4 regions of the Peribacillus sp. NJ11 genome follow, and region 3 is predicted to be linked to each of the others. Evidence: riboswitches for the same ligand, from Rfam matches in the RefSeq annotation. Region 3 holds a riboswitch; each other region holds the start of a gene.
What was found. A riboswitch is a leader RNA that binds a small molecule or an ion and turns the genes downstream of it on or off. The one in region 3 is predicted to bind thiamine pyrophosphate.

Region 1 (3,150 bases), 5.2 Mb from region 3:
AATTATTTTTTAGAAGTATTTTAAGTAATATGAAAGCTAAAATCGCACCTGCGAATGAACTAAGCATAAAAGCTGGTAAAAAACCAAAAAGAGCAGCTTTTTCTCCCAATAGGAGGATTGCAAGTGGATAACAGGCTAGGGAACCGAAAATGCCGGTCCCGATCACTTCCCCTAAACAAGCGAATTTTAAGCTTTGTGTTTTTCGATATACGACGGCAGCCAAAAGTGCACCGATCATGCTGCCAGGAAAGGCGAAAATTGAACCGGTACCAGACATGTTTCTAATGATGGAAACTAAAAAAGCTTGTGTTACCGCATAAGCAGGTCCCAATAATACGGCTGTCAGGACATTTGCCAGATGTTGAATAGGAAAGACTTTTGCAAATCCGGCAGGGATGAAAATAAATGAACTGGTTAAAGTCGTTATAGCCGTAATCATGGCGGTCAATGTCAATTTCTTGATTGGATTCATCATATCAACGACCTACAGTGGCCAATCCTGCTCATTTTGAACCATATCCCAGAATAAATATTCATATCGGGAAGTCACCAAAAAGTGCTTTTCTAATCTAAGAAGTTCCTTTTCGGGCATGCCTTCAGTTAATTCTTCCAACAAAGCAATCAGCCACTTGTGTGCTTCACCGAATTCAGGAGATGAATATGACCTTATCCAATCAGAGTAGCGATTGTTTTCCAATGCTTCACCATTTTGTTCTTTCAATAGCAAACCGATCTCATAATAATCCCAAGCACATGGCAGGAGACAGGCTATCAGGTCTGCCAAAGTCCCATGCTGAGCTGCATTTAGCATGTAACCCGTATAGGCTAGAGTGGTTGGTGTGGGTTCTGTATCTTCCAATTCCTTGGAGCTGATTCCGAATTCTGAAGCATAATGCCGATGGATATCCATTTCAACTTGAAGGGTTTCATTTAAAATACTCGCAAACTTTGCCATGGTTTCGATATTATGAGCTTTGATGACACCTAAAGCAAAGAGCTTGGAATAATCCATGAGATAGATATAGTCCTGCTTCAGGTAATAGGCAAATTTCTTTTCAGGAAGTGTGCCGTTTCCAATTGCCTGGACAAAGGGATGTGAATGGTTCCTTTTCCAAATCTCTTTTGCCCGTCCATGAAGTCTATCACTGAATGTTTCTAATTTAGTATTCTCCATTGTTCATCCTCCTTTAGAATGGATCCCCCTGTTTACACCCAATAAAAAACCCCGCTCCTGAATACGGAACGGGGTAGATGGATAAAGTCTGTAAATGGACGATATCATCCACTTCCCTCCGCCGGTATGAGCCGGTTCAGGTTCAAAGGGTCCGGAACTAATTCCATCTCAGTCTTAAAAAAGACTCCCCTAGTGGTGTGAATTGTATGTAATTACTGACATCATATCAGAAAGACAAGAAAATGCAACCCGTATTTGAAAGAGGGAATCCTTTATGGCTCAGGAAAAAAGGGAGATCCAGGTAATTGACTTTTGATGATTATTGGGATAAAATCATGTCTACATCAATTATATATTGAATTCTTATCCAGAGAGGTGGAGGGACTTGGCCCAAAGAAACCTCGGCAGCAGACCCATTTTGGGAACTGTGCTAAATCCAACAAGCATATGCTTGGAAGATAAGAAGAGCCGTACGGACACTGTCAGCCTCTTCTTGAATTAGAAGAGGCTTTTATTTTTGCGGAATAACGTTTAGTGACATAATAATAAAGGTATATATAATTTGGTGAAAATCAAACCAGTTAATACAGTTTAGCTCAACTAGAAGCAGGCTTTATGATGACTAGGAAAGGAGCCATTTACATGGCGGAATTATTTAAGAGGATTGAACAGAGGAAGGCAAAGCTTATTGAAGAGTTATTGGCCAATGGAGTATACAAAACCTCTGATGAAAGGCACCTTTACGATGCCCCGTTAAAAGTACTTGAAGATGAATATAAGATTGTTATAAATAGACCTAATAACGAGTCTCCTTCGGAATGGATGACATAGTAAGCGATAGACTATATTTTGGGTTCGTGGGATAGGGATATGATGTAAGCATTCGCAATGTATCACACTTGTGGATGCTTTTTTTATTTAGGTTTATATATAGGATGTCACAAAATATACATAATTAGAGACTGAAATAGGCTTTTTGTCACATTTAACCTATGAAATAACACATTTAATTTCCGGAAAATAGTTGATTTTAACTACGAGTTTCATTATGATGAAAGTGTAAAAATATTGAAAAATTAGGAGGTGTTTATATGATTTGCCGGAAGGTAACTATAGAAAAAGTAGAAGAAAAGAGAGAGGAAATGATCAAATTGGCAGCAGTTTATGGTTTTACAAGTCTTCTAACTGTTCAAGCAAGTCAAGAATTGGATGCGCTGTTAAATGCGTTGACAAATAAAAGAGAATCTGAATATTTTTCCCTCCAGAGAGTATATAGGTATTTCTAAATTCACTATTTCGTCCTCGTTTAATCAGAGAAAAAAGCTACTACACAAGGCAATAGCTTTTAAATAAATATATTTAAATATCGACACGTTTACCAAGAATGATCAAATCCCGTTCAATGCCATCCAGCTCGGCAACTTGAGGTAAATGTGCCCATTTTTCAAACCCGAATTTGGAAAAAAGCTTCAGGCTTGGTGCATTGTGGGCAAAAATGAAACCTAATAGAGTCTTCACCCCTAATTTTGGGCTCACATCAATTGCCTTTTGAATCGAAATTTGTCCGATTCCTTTTCCCCGGAAATAATCATCAATATAAATGCTGATTTCAGCCGTGGAATTATAGGCCGGCCGCCCATAGAACGATTGAAAGCTCATCCATCCAGCAGTTTCCCCTTCTATAGTAATGATAAATAGCGGTCGACTTTCTGAATCATGTTCCTCAAACCATTTAACCCTCGATTGTACGGATACAGGTTCCGTATCCGCCGTGACCATTCTTGAAGCAATTGTCGAATTATATATTTCAACGATCCTGGGTAAGTCCGATAGTTCTGCCTTTCTAAACTCTATGTGCTCTTCCATGATTTAAACTCCTATCTATATTCTATCTCCAGAATAAAGGGTATCGCCGGTTTTTTATTAAGGGACGGTGAATGAAACCCAATCCATTGAAAGTTTTATACTATCATACA
Region 2 (3,150 bases), 290 kb from region 3:
TTTACATAACTATTGATAAGCCAAAAAGAAACTTATATTTAAAAAGATAAAAAGGAGAATATATGAAAATTGGTTTGGTACGGCATTTTAAGGTTGCACATGAATTCCCTACTGGGAAATCTGTGACGGCGGATGATATGAAGCAATGGTTTGAGGACTATGATGCAGCGGATATTATTTATGGAACGACTTTATTTGGCGTGGAGGAATGGCAGGAATGTTATTGCAGTGATATGTCGAGAGCTGTCAAGACAGCGGAACATATCTATCCAGGTAAGGTTCATCGGATGGAGGAGCTGCGGGAAATACCTTCTCCCCCTCTTAAAGGAAAAGTGAAGCTGCCGTTCATCCTTTGGGCCATCTGGATTCGATGCTGCTCGATGTTCAACAGGCAGACAAGGGCGGAAATTAAGATCGCTGAACAAAGGATCAATAAAGTATTGGATGAAATCTTTACAAAGGGGGATAGGGATGTTCTGATCGTGAGTCATGCCGCCCTCATGATATATATGAGGAAAGAGTTGATCCGACGGGGGTTCACCGGTCCAAAATTCAAGATTGCAAGTAATGGAAAGCTGTATGTATTCGAAAGATGATAAGTGAAGAAATATAGGGTTTTCCATCAGAAAAGGTAAGTCTGATGTCCATCATACATTTTGCTGATTTTAAGAAAGATGCAGGGATTTTCCGAATAATTATTCTTTTTCCATTGGTTGTGGTTTATTATTGTAATAGTGTAATTTTTACGAATTCAATAATAGGGAAAGAGGGTGGACATTTTGGTGAAGGCAGTTTTTTTTGATTTAGATGATACATTACTATGGGATCAGAAAAGTGTAAAAGAGGCTTTTGTTTCTACATGCGAAGTGGCTAAGGAGAAATATGATTTGAATGTCGACGAGTTTGAAGAAGCTGTGCGGAAGGAAGCGCGTGAGCTTTATTCTTCTTACGACACATATGCATTTACTCAAATGATCGGTATCAACCCATTTGAGGGGCTATGGGGAAATTTTCAGGATGATCATGATGAATTCCGGAAGATGGCCGGGATTGCACCGGCTTATCGGAAAGAAGCTTGGACGAGAGGCTTGAAGGCATTAGGGATCGATGACCCGGAATTTGGGCTTGAACTGGCAGAACGTTTCCCGGCCGAGAGACGTAAAAAGCCATTTATTTATGAAGAATCATTCCGTGTGTTAGATGAATTAAAAGGGAAGTACAAATTGCTATTGCTTACGAACGGGTCTCCTGAACTGCAAAATACCAAACTTGAAATTACGCCTGAACTAGTTCCTTATTTCGACCAAATCGTCATTTCAGGTGCGTTTGGAAGAGGTAAACCGGATGCCTCCATTTTTGAGCATGCTTTGGAAATCATGGAGCTGGATAAGGATGAAGTATTGATGGTGGGCGATAATTTAATGACGGATATCCTTGGAGCGTCACGGGTAGGCATAAAGTCCGTTTGGATAAATCGCCATGATAAGGAACGGAATGAGGTGCTTCCAACCTATGAAATCAAGCATTTAGAGGAGCTTTTCCCAATCCTTGAGAGCCTGTAAAATTACTCTTCAAGTAACGAATTTTGGAGAGTTTGAATAAAATATTAGGTCTTTCAAATTATATACAGAATGAAAAGGGTGATATATAGTTACCCTGTAATCAATTAATTTATTTAGACTAGGGGTGTCCAATAAAAGTTGGGCTGAGAGAGAAGCGCTTAAGCTTCTTAACCCTCAGGACCTGATCTGGTTCATACCAGCGTGGGGAAGTTAGAATCTACTAAACAATGACCATTTCAATTGGTCATTTCTGTAGTCATACTAACGTTAGCCGGGTCTTAAATATGAGACCTGGCTTTTTCGTGCGAAATGGATTGGATTTTGTCCTTTTTAAATGAACTTAAAAAGGAGAAATGAAATCATGAGTAATTCAGTAAATGACATGAACGTTTCAATTATGTCCAGTTTTGCTGGGAGTAAAAAAGTGTATGTTGAGGGATCTAGACCTGATATTAAAGTACCTATGCGTGAAATTAAGCTAAGTCCGACTACAGGGGCATTCGGGGAAGAGGAGAATCCGCCTTTACGAGTTTATGACACAAGCGGTTTCTATACGGATTCAGAATATCCCATTGATATTCATAAAGGTCTTGCCCCGATTAGACGCAACTGGGTCATGGAACGGGAAGACGTTGAAGAGTATGAAGGACGTGAAATAAAACCAGAAGATAATGGGTATAGAAAAGTGGATTCACAATCCAAAGTCGAAATATTTCCGGGATTGAAAAGAAAACCATTGCGTGCGATGGAAGGGCAAAACGTAACGCAGCTCCATTATGCCCGTAAAGGTATCGTTACCCCAGAAATGGAATTCATTTCGATCAGGGAAAATGTTGCCCCTGAGTTTGTAAGAGAAGAGGTAGCTAGCGGACGGGCGATCATTCCGGCAAATATTAACCATCCTGAAAGTGAGCCCATGATCATCGGACGGAATTTTCATGTGAAAATAAATGCGAATATCGGAAATTCAGCTGTTAGTTCATCGATTGAAGATGAAGTGGAAAAAATGACTTGGGCTACACGTTGGGGAGCCGACAACATAATGGATCTTTCCACCGGAAAGAATATTCACACGACCCGGGAATGGATTATCAGGAATTCACCTGTGCCAGTTGGAACTGTTCCGATATATCAAGCATTGGAAAAAGTGAATGGAGTCGCGGAAGATTTAAATTGGGAAGTTTTTAGGGATACATTAATCGAGCAGGCCGAGCAAGGTGTCGATTACTTTACCATACACGCTGGTGTGCTTTTGCGATATATCCCTTTAACAGCAAAGCGAGTTACGGGAATTGTTTCCCGAGGGGGCTCCATCATGGCACAATGGTGCTTGGCCCACCACCAAGAAAGCTTTCTCTATACTCACTTTGAAGAGATTTGTGAAATCATGAAGGCATATGATGTCTCTTTCTCATTAGGCGACGGCCTCCGGCCTGGATCCATTGCAGATGCAAACGATGAGGCTCAATTTGCTGAATTGGAAACATTGGGGGAACTGACGAAGATTGCATGGAAGCACGATGTTCAAGTCATGGTTGAGGGACCCGGTCACGTACCTATGCATTTGATTAAAGAAAATATGGATAAG
Region 3 (3,150 bases):
GCTTTTATGATAACAGATTAGAGTTCTTTTAACATGTGTCAATTGGATAAATATTCGTCAATCAATCGATAAATACCTTTTTTGACACAGTTTTATTACAGTGATTACATGAATTAATAATAAAAAAAGGTATCCGTAAAGTTAATGACGGTTACCTTTTTTTATGAAATGTATATGGTTCGATATGAACGATCACATGCTGGATATTATATTCCTTCAAAAGATTCTCTTCGATTTTAACCGTAATATCGTGACCTTGGATGACGGTCAAAAGAGGGTTAACATGAACGGTAGTTTCGAGCAGGATTTCACTTCCGTGCATACGGGCCTTAATTTCACTCATGTCTTTAACACCTTCTGTCAATATAATGGTTTGTCCGATCTTTTGCAGGAGCTGCTCGTCGAAACCATCGGTTAAAGAGATGGAGGCATCCCGAAAGATATCCCAGGCCGTTTTGCATATGATGATCCCCACGACTGCTGCAGCTATTGCATCAAGCCAAGGGATTCCCATCTTAGTACCGATGATTCCAATGAAAGCACCGACACTGACAAGGGCATCGGAACGATTATCCTGTGCAACGGCGTAGATGGAAGAGCTGTTGATCTTTTTACTTAATGCTAAGTTATAACGGTAGATTCCGTACATGAAGATTGCAGAGAATAGGGCGACATAACCGGTAAGCATATTGGGAACGGTTGTTGAATCTTGCTGGAAGAAGGATTCTATAGCACTGAATACAACCTGCAGGCCTACGGTGATCATGATGAAGGCAGCTACCAACGAGGCTACGGTTTCCGCCCGTAAATGTCCATATGAATGATTATCATCTGGAGGTCTCTTCGAAATTTTCAAACCAATCAATACGGCTATGGAAGCGATGATATCGGTCGTATTATTTAAACCATCTGCCCAAAGTCCTTTAGAATCACCGAAATAACCAAATGACAATTTAAGGGCAGACAAGAATATGTAAGCGGCGATGCTTATGTAGGCGCCTTTTTCAGCTGAAATCGAATGTTTATCCATGTCCATTCCCTCCCCAATGTAAATTAGGCTTAATAAAGATATCAAAACAAACCTTAGTGAGTCTATAGAAAAATTGTCGTATTTAACCATCTAACTTGGTTAATTGCAGATGTATTGAAGGTATGTAAAGAAGTTGTTTATAAGAAAGAATATCTCCATAAAATGGGAATGACAAGTTGTTGACATATACAATTTCTTTAGTTGTCAATTAAAGAAACTAGTAGTATATTCTAACCGAGGATCGAAAAATAAATACTTCCACAAGGGGAGCCAAAAAGGCTGAGAGTGAACGGTTGAGTTCAGACCCTATGAACCTGATAGTTAGCACTAGCGTAGGGATGTGGTTTTGGATACAAGCAATACTGGGCATCCATTACCGCCCCGGTGTTGCTTTTTTTGCGCAAAATTGGCAGGGGGAACTCATGGACACTTTTTCATTTTTGGAGAAAGGAGTGGCATGATGAAAAATAAAACGTTATTCATGACAGAGGTCGCCATTTTTGCTTCATTGGCTTTATTACTGGATATGGTCTCTGGATTCATTTTTTCAAGAATCTGGCCTCAAGGGGGTTCGATTTCAATAGCCATGGTACCTATTTTTCTGATGGCATATCGTTGGGGCATAAAAGGTGGGATGTTAGCCGGATTGTTACTTGGACTATTGCAGATTGTAAGTGGTACAGCATGGATCGGAACACCGATTCAAGGCTTCATTGATTATTATCTTGCCTTTATGGTTGTCGGGATATCCGGTGTATTCATGAACAAGTTTGTAAACAGCTATAAAGAGGAAAAGCGTTCCAAAGCGAAATTATACGGGATTGGTGGCATGTTTTTGGGCAGCTTCCTGAGGTTTCTCTGTCATTTCACTTCTGGAATCGTGTTTTTTGGATCTGCAGCGCCAAAAGGACAGCCAGTAGCGGTTTATTCATTCATTTATAATGGGACTTATATGCTGATCAGTTTTATTTTATCGGCCATTGTGGTGATGATGTTATATTCGGCAGCTTCAAATGTATTACTGAAAAAAGCCTATTAACAAGAAAGCCGGATTCTACAAGAATCCGGCTTTTTTTCGGAGAATGACCAAACGATACGTACAGGGCGAACTGGCTCAATCTCATTTTGCAATGAATACCGAACAGGGGGCGTTTTTCGCAATTGAACTACTTGTACTTCCCAGAAAGAATTTTTCCAAACCGCTTTTAGAGCTATTGCCGACGACGATGAGGTCGGCCGCAGTTCTTTCTGCATATTCACATATGCTATCTGGCGCATGTCCTTCCAATATCTCGAATTTCCCCTTGACTTGACATTCACTTAGCAATCTCAACGTATTACTTTCTGCGTTCCGAACACTATTCTCGATGGGGGAAGGGGTGTCAATTACCTTTTGTTCTCGCTGTTCAACTTCAACGACGGGATGTGTCTGAACGGGATCGACATAAAATCCTGCAGCGGGTACGAATCCAGGAGCTGTGACGTTTCCCATGATACTCTGTTCAACCTTATCATTTAGGACATGGACTACGGTCAGCTCAGCTTCAGGAAAGGCCTTTTTGATTGTTGCTCCATATTCCACGGCCTGTGTACTCTCTTCATTTCCATCAAAAGCGACGACAATATTTTTTACGTCTTTCATAATATCATCTCTCCCATTTATAAGTCTTTAAGGTGTTATACCCACTTTTAAATGGCTTCACGCCTTTAATTGGTATATAGATCGCCAATTACGGGTAAAGGATAGATACGAGCATTGTTAAAATGGTTGGATGAAATCCTGGTCCTTCAATTAGTTGGCGTGCTTTATTTTTCATTCGGAAGGAATATCATCAGCAAGGAAGCCGGTACGCGAGTATAGTGCTAAAAGAAAAAGCGACTGAGCTGCAGCCTTTTAGTCAATCGACGAGTTTTCTTTAATAAAAAGGGTAAAATATTTTTAATGAAACATGTCGCAGATGGGAAAATGGGGGTACAAATGAGAGGGTTAGTGAAATTAGTTCTAATTATAATATTGGCGATTGTGGTTTTAGGCGCCGGTTCACTCTTGTATTTCAGGCAGGGTGCAGATATAAGCCATCTTGAAAATAATCTTCAGCAACCGACAGGAATCTATGATC
Region 4 (3,150 bases), 2.6 Mb from region 3:
CAGGGTCATGAAAGGTAAATCTTCGGACCTATTTCAGAAACAATACAATTGGAAAGGCTGACAGGACTGTCAACGGGCATTGCACGAGGATTATTTTCCAGGAATTGGCTATAGAAGGAACTATCCAAGTTAATGATATGCGTTGTCAGGAATGCCGATATGGTGGCGTTCGGCTTTCTATTGCTATTTAATTCATCGATGATTCCCTGTGCAGTGGTAATCCCGATCCCGTGTCCATAAAAGAGGTTGTTCCCTAATAATATGGCATTTTCACCTTGCCATTCAGGAGTTTCCAAGTCGTGATCAGGGTTTTCGAAGTAAACGCAATCCCCTGGTAAATAATCCGTTCCTTGATGAATATCAAGAGCCATATTGCTTGGAGGGCGAAAGTCATATAGAAATACGTTTGAAAAAAGATAGTCAAAATTCCTAGGACCGATTAAATCCAAAATGGCCTTTAAAAAAGTGACGACTATCGCTGTACCGCATTCGAAAGCGTAAAGCCTTCCATTCAAAAAAATGTCCAGGAGTGCGGCATGAGGGGGAATCCCTGGCTGAAGGGTAAATGTGCCATCCTTTGAAACGCGCCAATATTGTTCATTGCTTGCCGATTCATCAAGCGTGGAAAATTCTGGACTGCTTTTATCTAACGAAATGGCGGCCTCGATGACTCGGTGCCTCAGTTGTATATCGAAATTAAGGTATCCGAAGTTCCGGTATTCAAAAACGTTAGAATCTTCCGCCAGCAATTGGAGAATTTCAAGCGATGTATCAGATGCTACACCTGGTTGGATTTGACTGACATCTAACCATTTGTGATTAATCTTTATCATGATCATATCCACCTTTTGTTTATGAAATGAAGGGTTTATAAAACCAGTACACAAAAAAGTCTACAGGTAATGCTCATTATATGAATGCATGCAAAGAAATGACCATTTGGAGCATTTCAGGCATCATGGCAACCGAGAATGATTGGTATGGCAAGAGGGATGATCATTTTGCTTACAATGATTATCATTTTCCAAAAAGATGTTTTGGTGGCTGTGCTAAACATTTAGGAGGAATACCTTTCCAATTAGGGAGAAGGAGCAAATTAGTATTCCCTTTTCTGAATGAATTGATATAATGAGAGAGAAAAGTTCATATGTGCGAGAAATGTAGGGGGGCCAGTAAAGCTGGCTGAGATTGCGTCCTTTAGATGCTGACTCTTTGAACCTGATCTGGATGATGCCAGCGGAGGGAACATATTATTACTGACTTTCTGTTTTGTATGTTAACGTCCGAATTCATCTTCGGGCGTTTTTTGTATTTTTATAGACCCTGGCGCCCCATTATGGTTCCGGCATATGGATCTTATATGATGTGTAGGAGGATAATAACTTGAATAAATTTTTACCACTGTTGACTTCGTTGTTCCTTTTGGCTGGATGCGGTGCAGGCGGAACTAATGAAAAAGAAGAAGCATCTAAAAATGAAGGCAATAAAGAATTAAAAAAGGTATCGGTCGTGCTCGATTGGACACCGAATACAAACCATACAGGTTTGTATGTAGCCAAGGAAAAAGGATATTTTAAAGAACAAGGTCTGGATGTGGATATTATCATGCCAGGTGAAGCTGGAGCTGATAAGCTTGTCGCTTCAGGGAAATCCGAATTTGGCGTGGGCTACCAGGAGGGCATTACGCAGGCCCGCGTGCAAGGCGTCCCGATTGTTTCGGTAGCTGCTGTCATCCAGCACAATACATCTGGATTTGCTTCACCTGAGGCAAAAAACATTAAAACACCCAAGGATTTTGAAGGGAAAACGTATGGTGGCTGGGGGTCTCCGGTTGAAAAGGCCATCATTGATTCACTCATGAAAGAAGAAAATGCGGATGTAAATAAAGTGGATATAGTGAATACAGGAGACACGGATTTTTTCACTTCGGTTAAAAGGGATATAGATTTTGCCTGGATATATTATGGGTGGACAGGTATTGAGGCTGAGTTGCGAAATGAAAAGCTTAATATGGTTTACTTAACCGAATACTCGGATAAGCTCGATTACTATACACCTGTTTTGACAACGAATGAAAAGATGATAAAAGAGGATCCCGAGACTGTTAAAGCATTCGTTCATGCAGCTTCGAAAGGGTACCAGTTTGCGATAAAGAACCCTGGTGATGCAGCAGACATGCTAATTAAGTCTGCCCCGGATCTTGATGCAAAACTAGTGAAGAAAAGCCAGGAGTGGCTTGCAGCTAAGTATCAGGATGATGCTCCGCGTTGGGGTGAACAAAAGCTTGAAATTTGGAAGAATTACAGTGATTGGATGACGGAAAATAAGCTTCTTGAAGGTGATTTCAATCCTGAAAAAGCATTTACCAATGAATTTTTACCAAAATAGGAGGAAATACAATGGCCAATTCATTAATTAGTATACAAATCATTCCTAAAGGGGATGTCATCCCTTTGGTCGACGAAGCAATCAAGATCATTGATGAATCAGGTGTCAAGTATGAGGTTCACCCGCTTGAAACGACAATGGAGGGTGAGCTTTCCGAACTTTTTGCCGTGATAGAAAAAATGAATGTAAGAATGATTGAATTAGGCTCGCCGAATGTCATATCCCAAGTGAAAATATTATTTCAGCCGAGCGGAATTACGATGGATACGTTAACGGAGAAATATCGGGCATGACCGGAAGGGGAATTTGGAAGAAGGGGGCTCCCTTCTTTCTTTTATTATTGTTGCTGATAATATGGGAGTCAGTGACAGTCTTATTAAAGGTTGAAAAATGGCTGCTTCCCGCTCCGTCGGCCATTTTCATTGAAGGAATTGAGTCGTCCCAGAATCTTTTTGGTCACCTTACATCAACAACTGAGCTTGCGTTATCGGGTTTTTTTATTGGAAGCTGCATTGGATTATTAATCGCGGCAATCCTACATCTGTTTCCAGGCGTGAAGGACGCGGTTTACCCTCTGCTCATACTATCACAAAATATACCTATCATAGTTTTGGCACCGCTTTTAGTAATTTGGTTTGGCTTTGGCATGATGCCTAAGTTAATCGTCATTTCGCTAGTATGTTTTTTTCCGGTTGCGGTTGCTTCATTGGACGGTTTTCGCCAGACACCATACGAACTCAAGCATTATTTCAAGATGATGGG

Region 1: linked by a shared signal. The riboswitch ahead of tenA (thiaminase II) and the one ahead of thiT (energy-coupled thiamine transporter ThiT) in region 3 are both predicted to bind thiamine pyrophosphate.
Region 2: linked by a shared signal. The riboswitch ahead of thiC (phosphomethylpyrimidine synthase ThiC) and the one ahead of thiT (energy-coupled thiamine transporter ThiT) in region 3 are both predicted to bind thiamine pyrophosphate.
Region 4: linked by a shared signal. The riboswitch ahead of QUF86_RS12965 (ABC transporter substrate-binding protein) and the one ahead of thiT (energy-coupled thiamine transporter ThiT) in region 3 are both predicted to bind thiamine pyrophosphate.

What each region holds. Positions count from the first base shown of each region.
Region 1 is NZ_JAUCFO010000001.1:5,208,172-5,211,321, reverse strand. It holds gene thiW (energy coupling factor transporter S component ThiW) at 1-472, opposite strand, end outside; gene tenA (thiaminase II) at 485-1,174, opposite strand; TPP riboswitch at 1,271-1,375, opposite strand; SAM riboswitch class I at 1,535-1,639, shown strand; gene QUF86_RS25460 (Fur-regulated basic protein FbpA) at 1,793-2,005, shown strand; gene QUF86_RS25455 (aspartyl-phosphate phosphatase Spo0E family protein) at 2,266-2,460, shown strand; gene QUF86_RS25450 (GNAT family N-acetyltransferase) at 2,534-3,040, opposite strand.
Region 2 is NZ_JAUCFO010000001.1:311,869-315,018, reverse strand. It holds gene QUF86_RS01515 (histidine phosphatase family protein) at 63-596, shown strand; gene QUF86_RS01510 (HAD family hydrolase) at 780-1,562, shown strand; TPP riboswitch at 1,673-1,787, shown strand; gene thiC (phosphomethylpyrimidine synthase ThiC) at 1,921-3,150, shown strand, end outside.
Region 3 is NZ_JAUCFO010000001.1:22,075-25,224, reverse strand. It holds gene QUF86_RS00125 (cation diffusion facilitator family transporter) at 152-1,036, opposite strand; TPP riboswitch at 1,284-1,386, shown strand; gene thiT (energy-coupled thiamine transporter ThiT) at 1,491-2,069, shown strand; gene QUF86_RS00115 (universal stress protein) at 2,151-2,672, opposite strand; gene QUF86_RS00110 (transglycosylase domain-containing protein) at 2,973-3,150, shown strand, end outside.
Region 4 is NZ_JAUCFO010000001.1:2,627,171-2,630,320, forward strand. It holds gene QUF86_RS12960 (protein-glutamine gamma-glutamyltransferase) at 6-833, opposite strand; TPP riboswitch at 1,153-1,262, shown strand; gene QUF86_RS12965 (ABC transporter substrate-binding protein) at 1,384-2,388, shown strand; gene QUF86_RS12970 (thiamine-binding protein) at 2,400-2,681, shown strand; gene QUF86_RS12975 (ABC transporter permease) at 2,678-3,150, shown strand, end outside.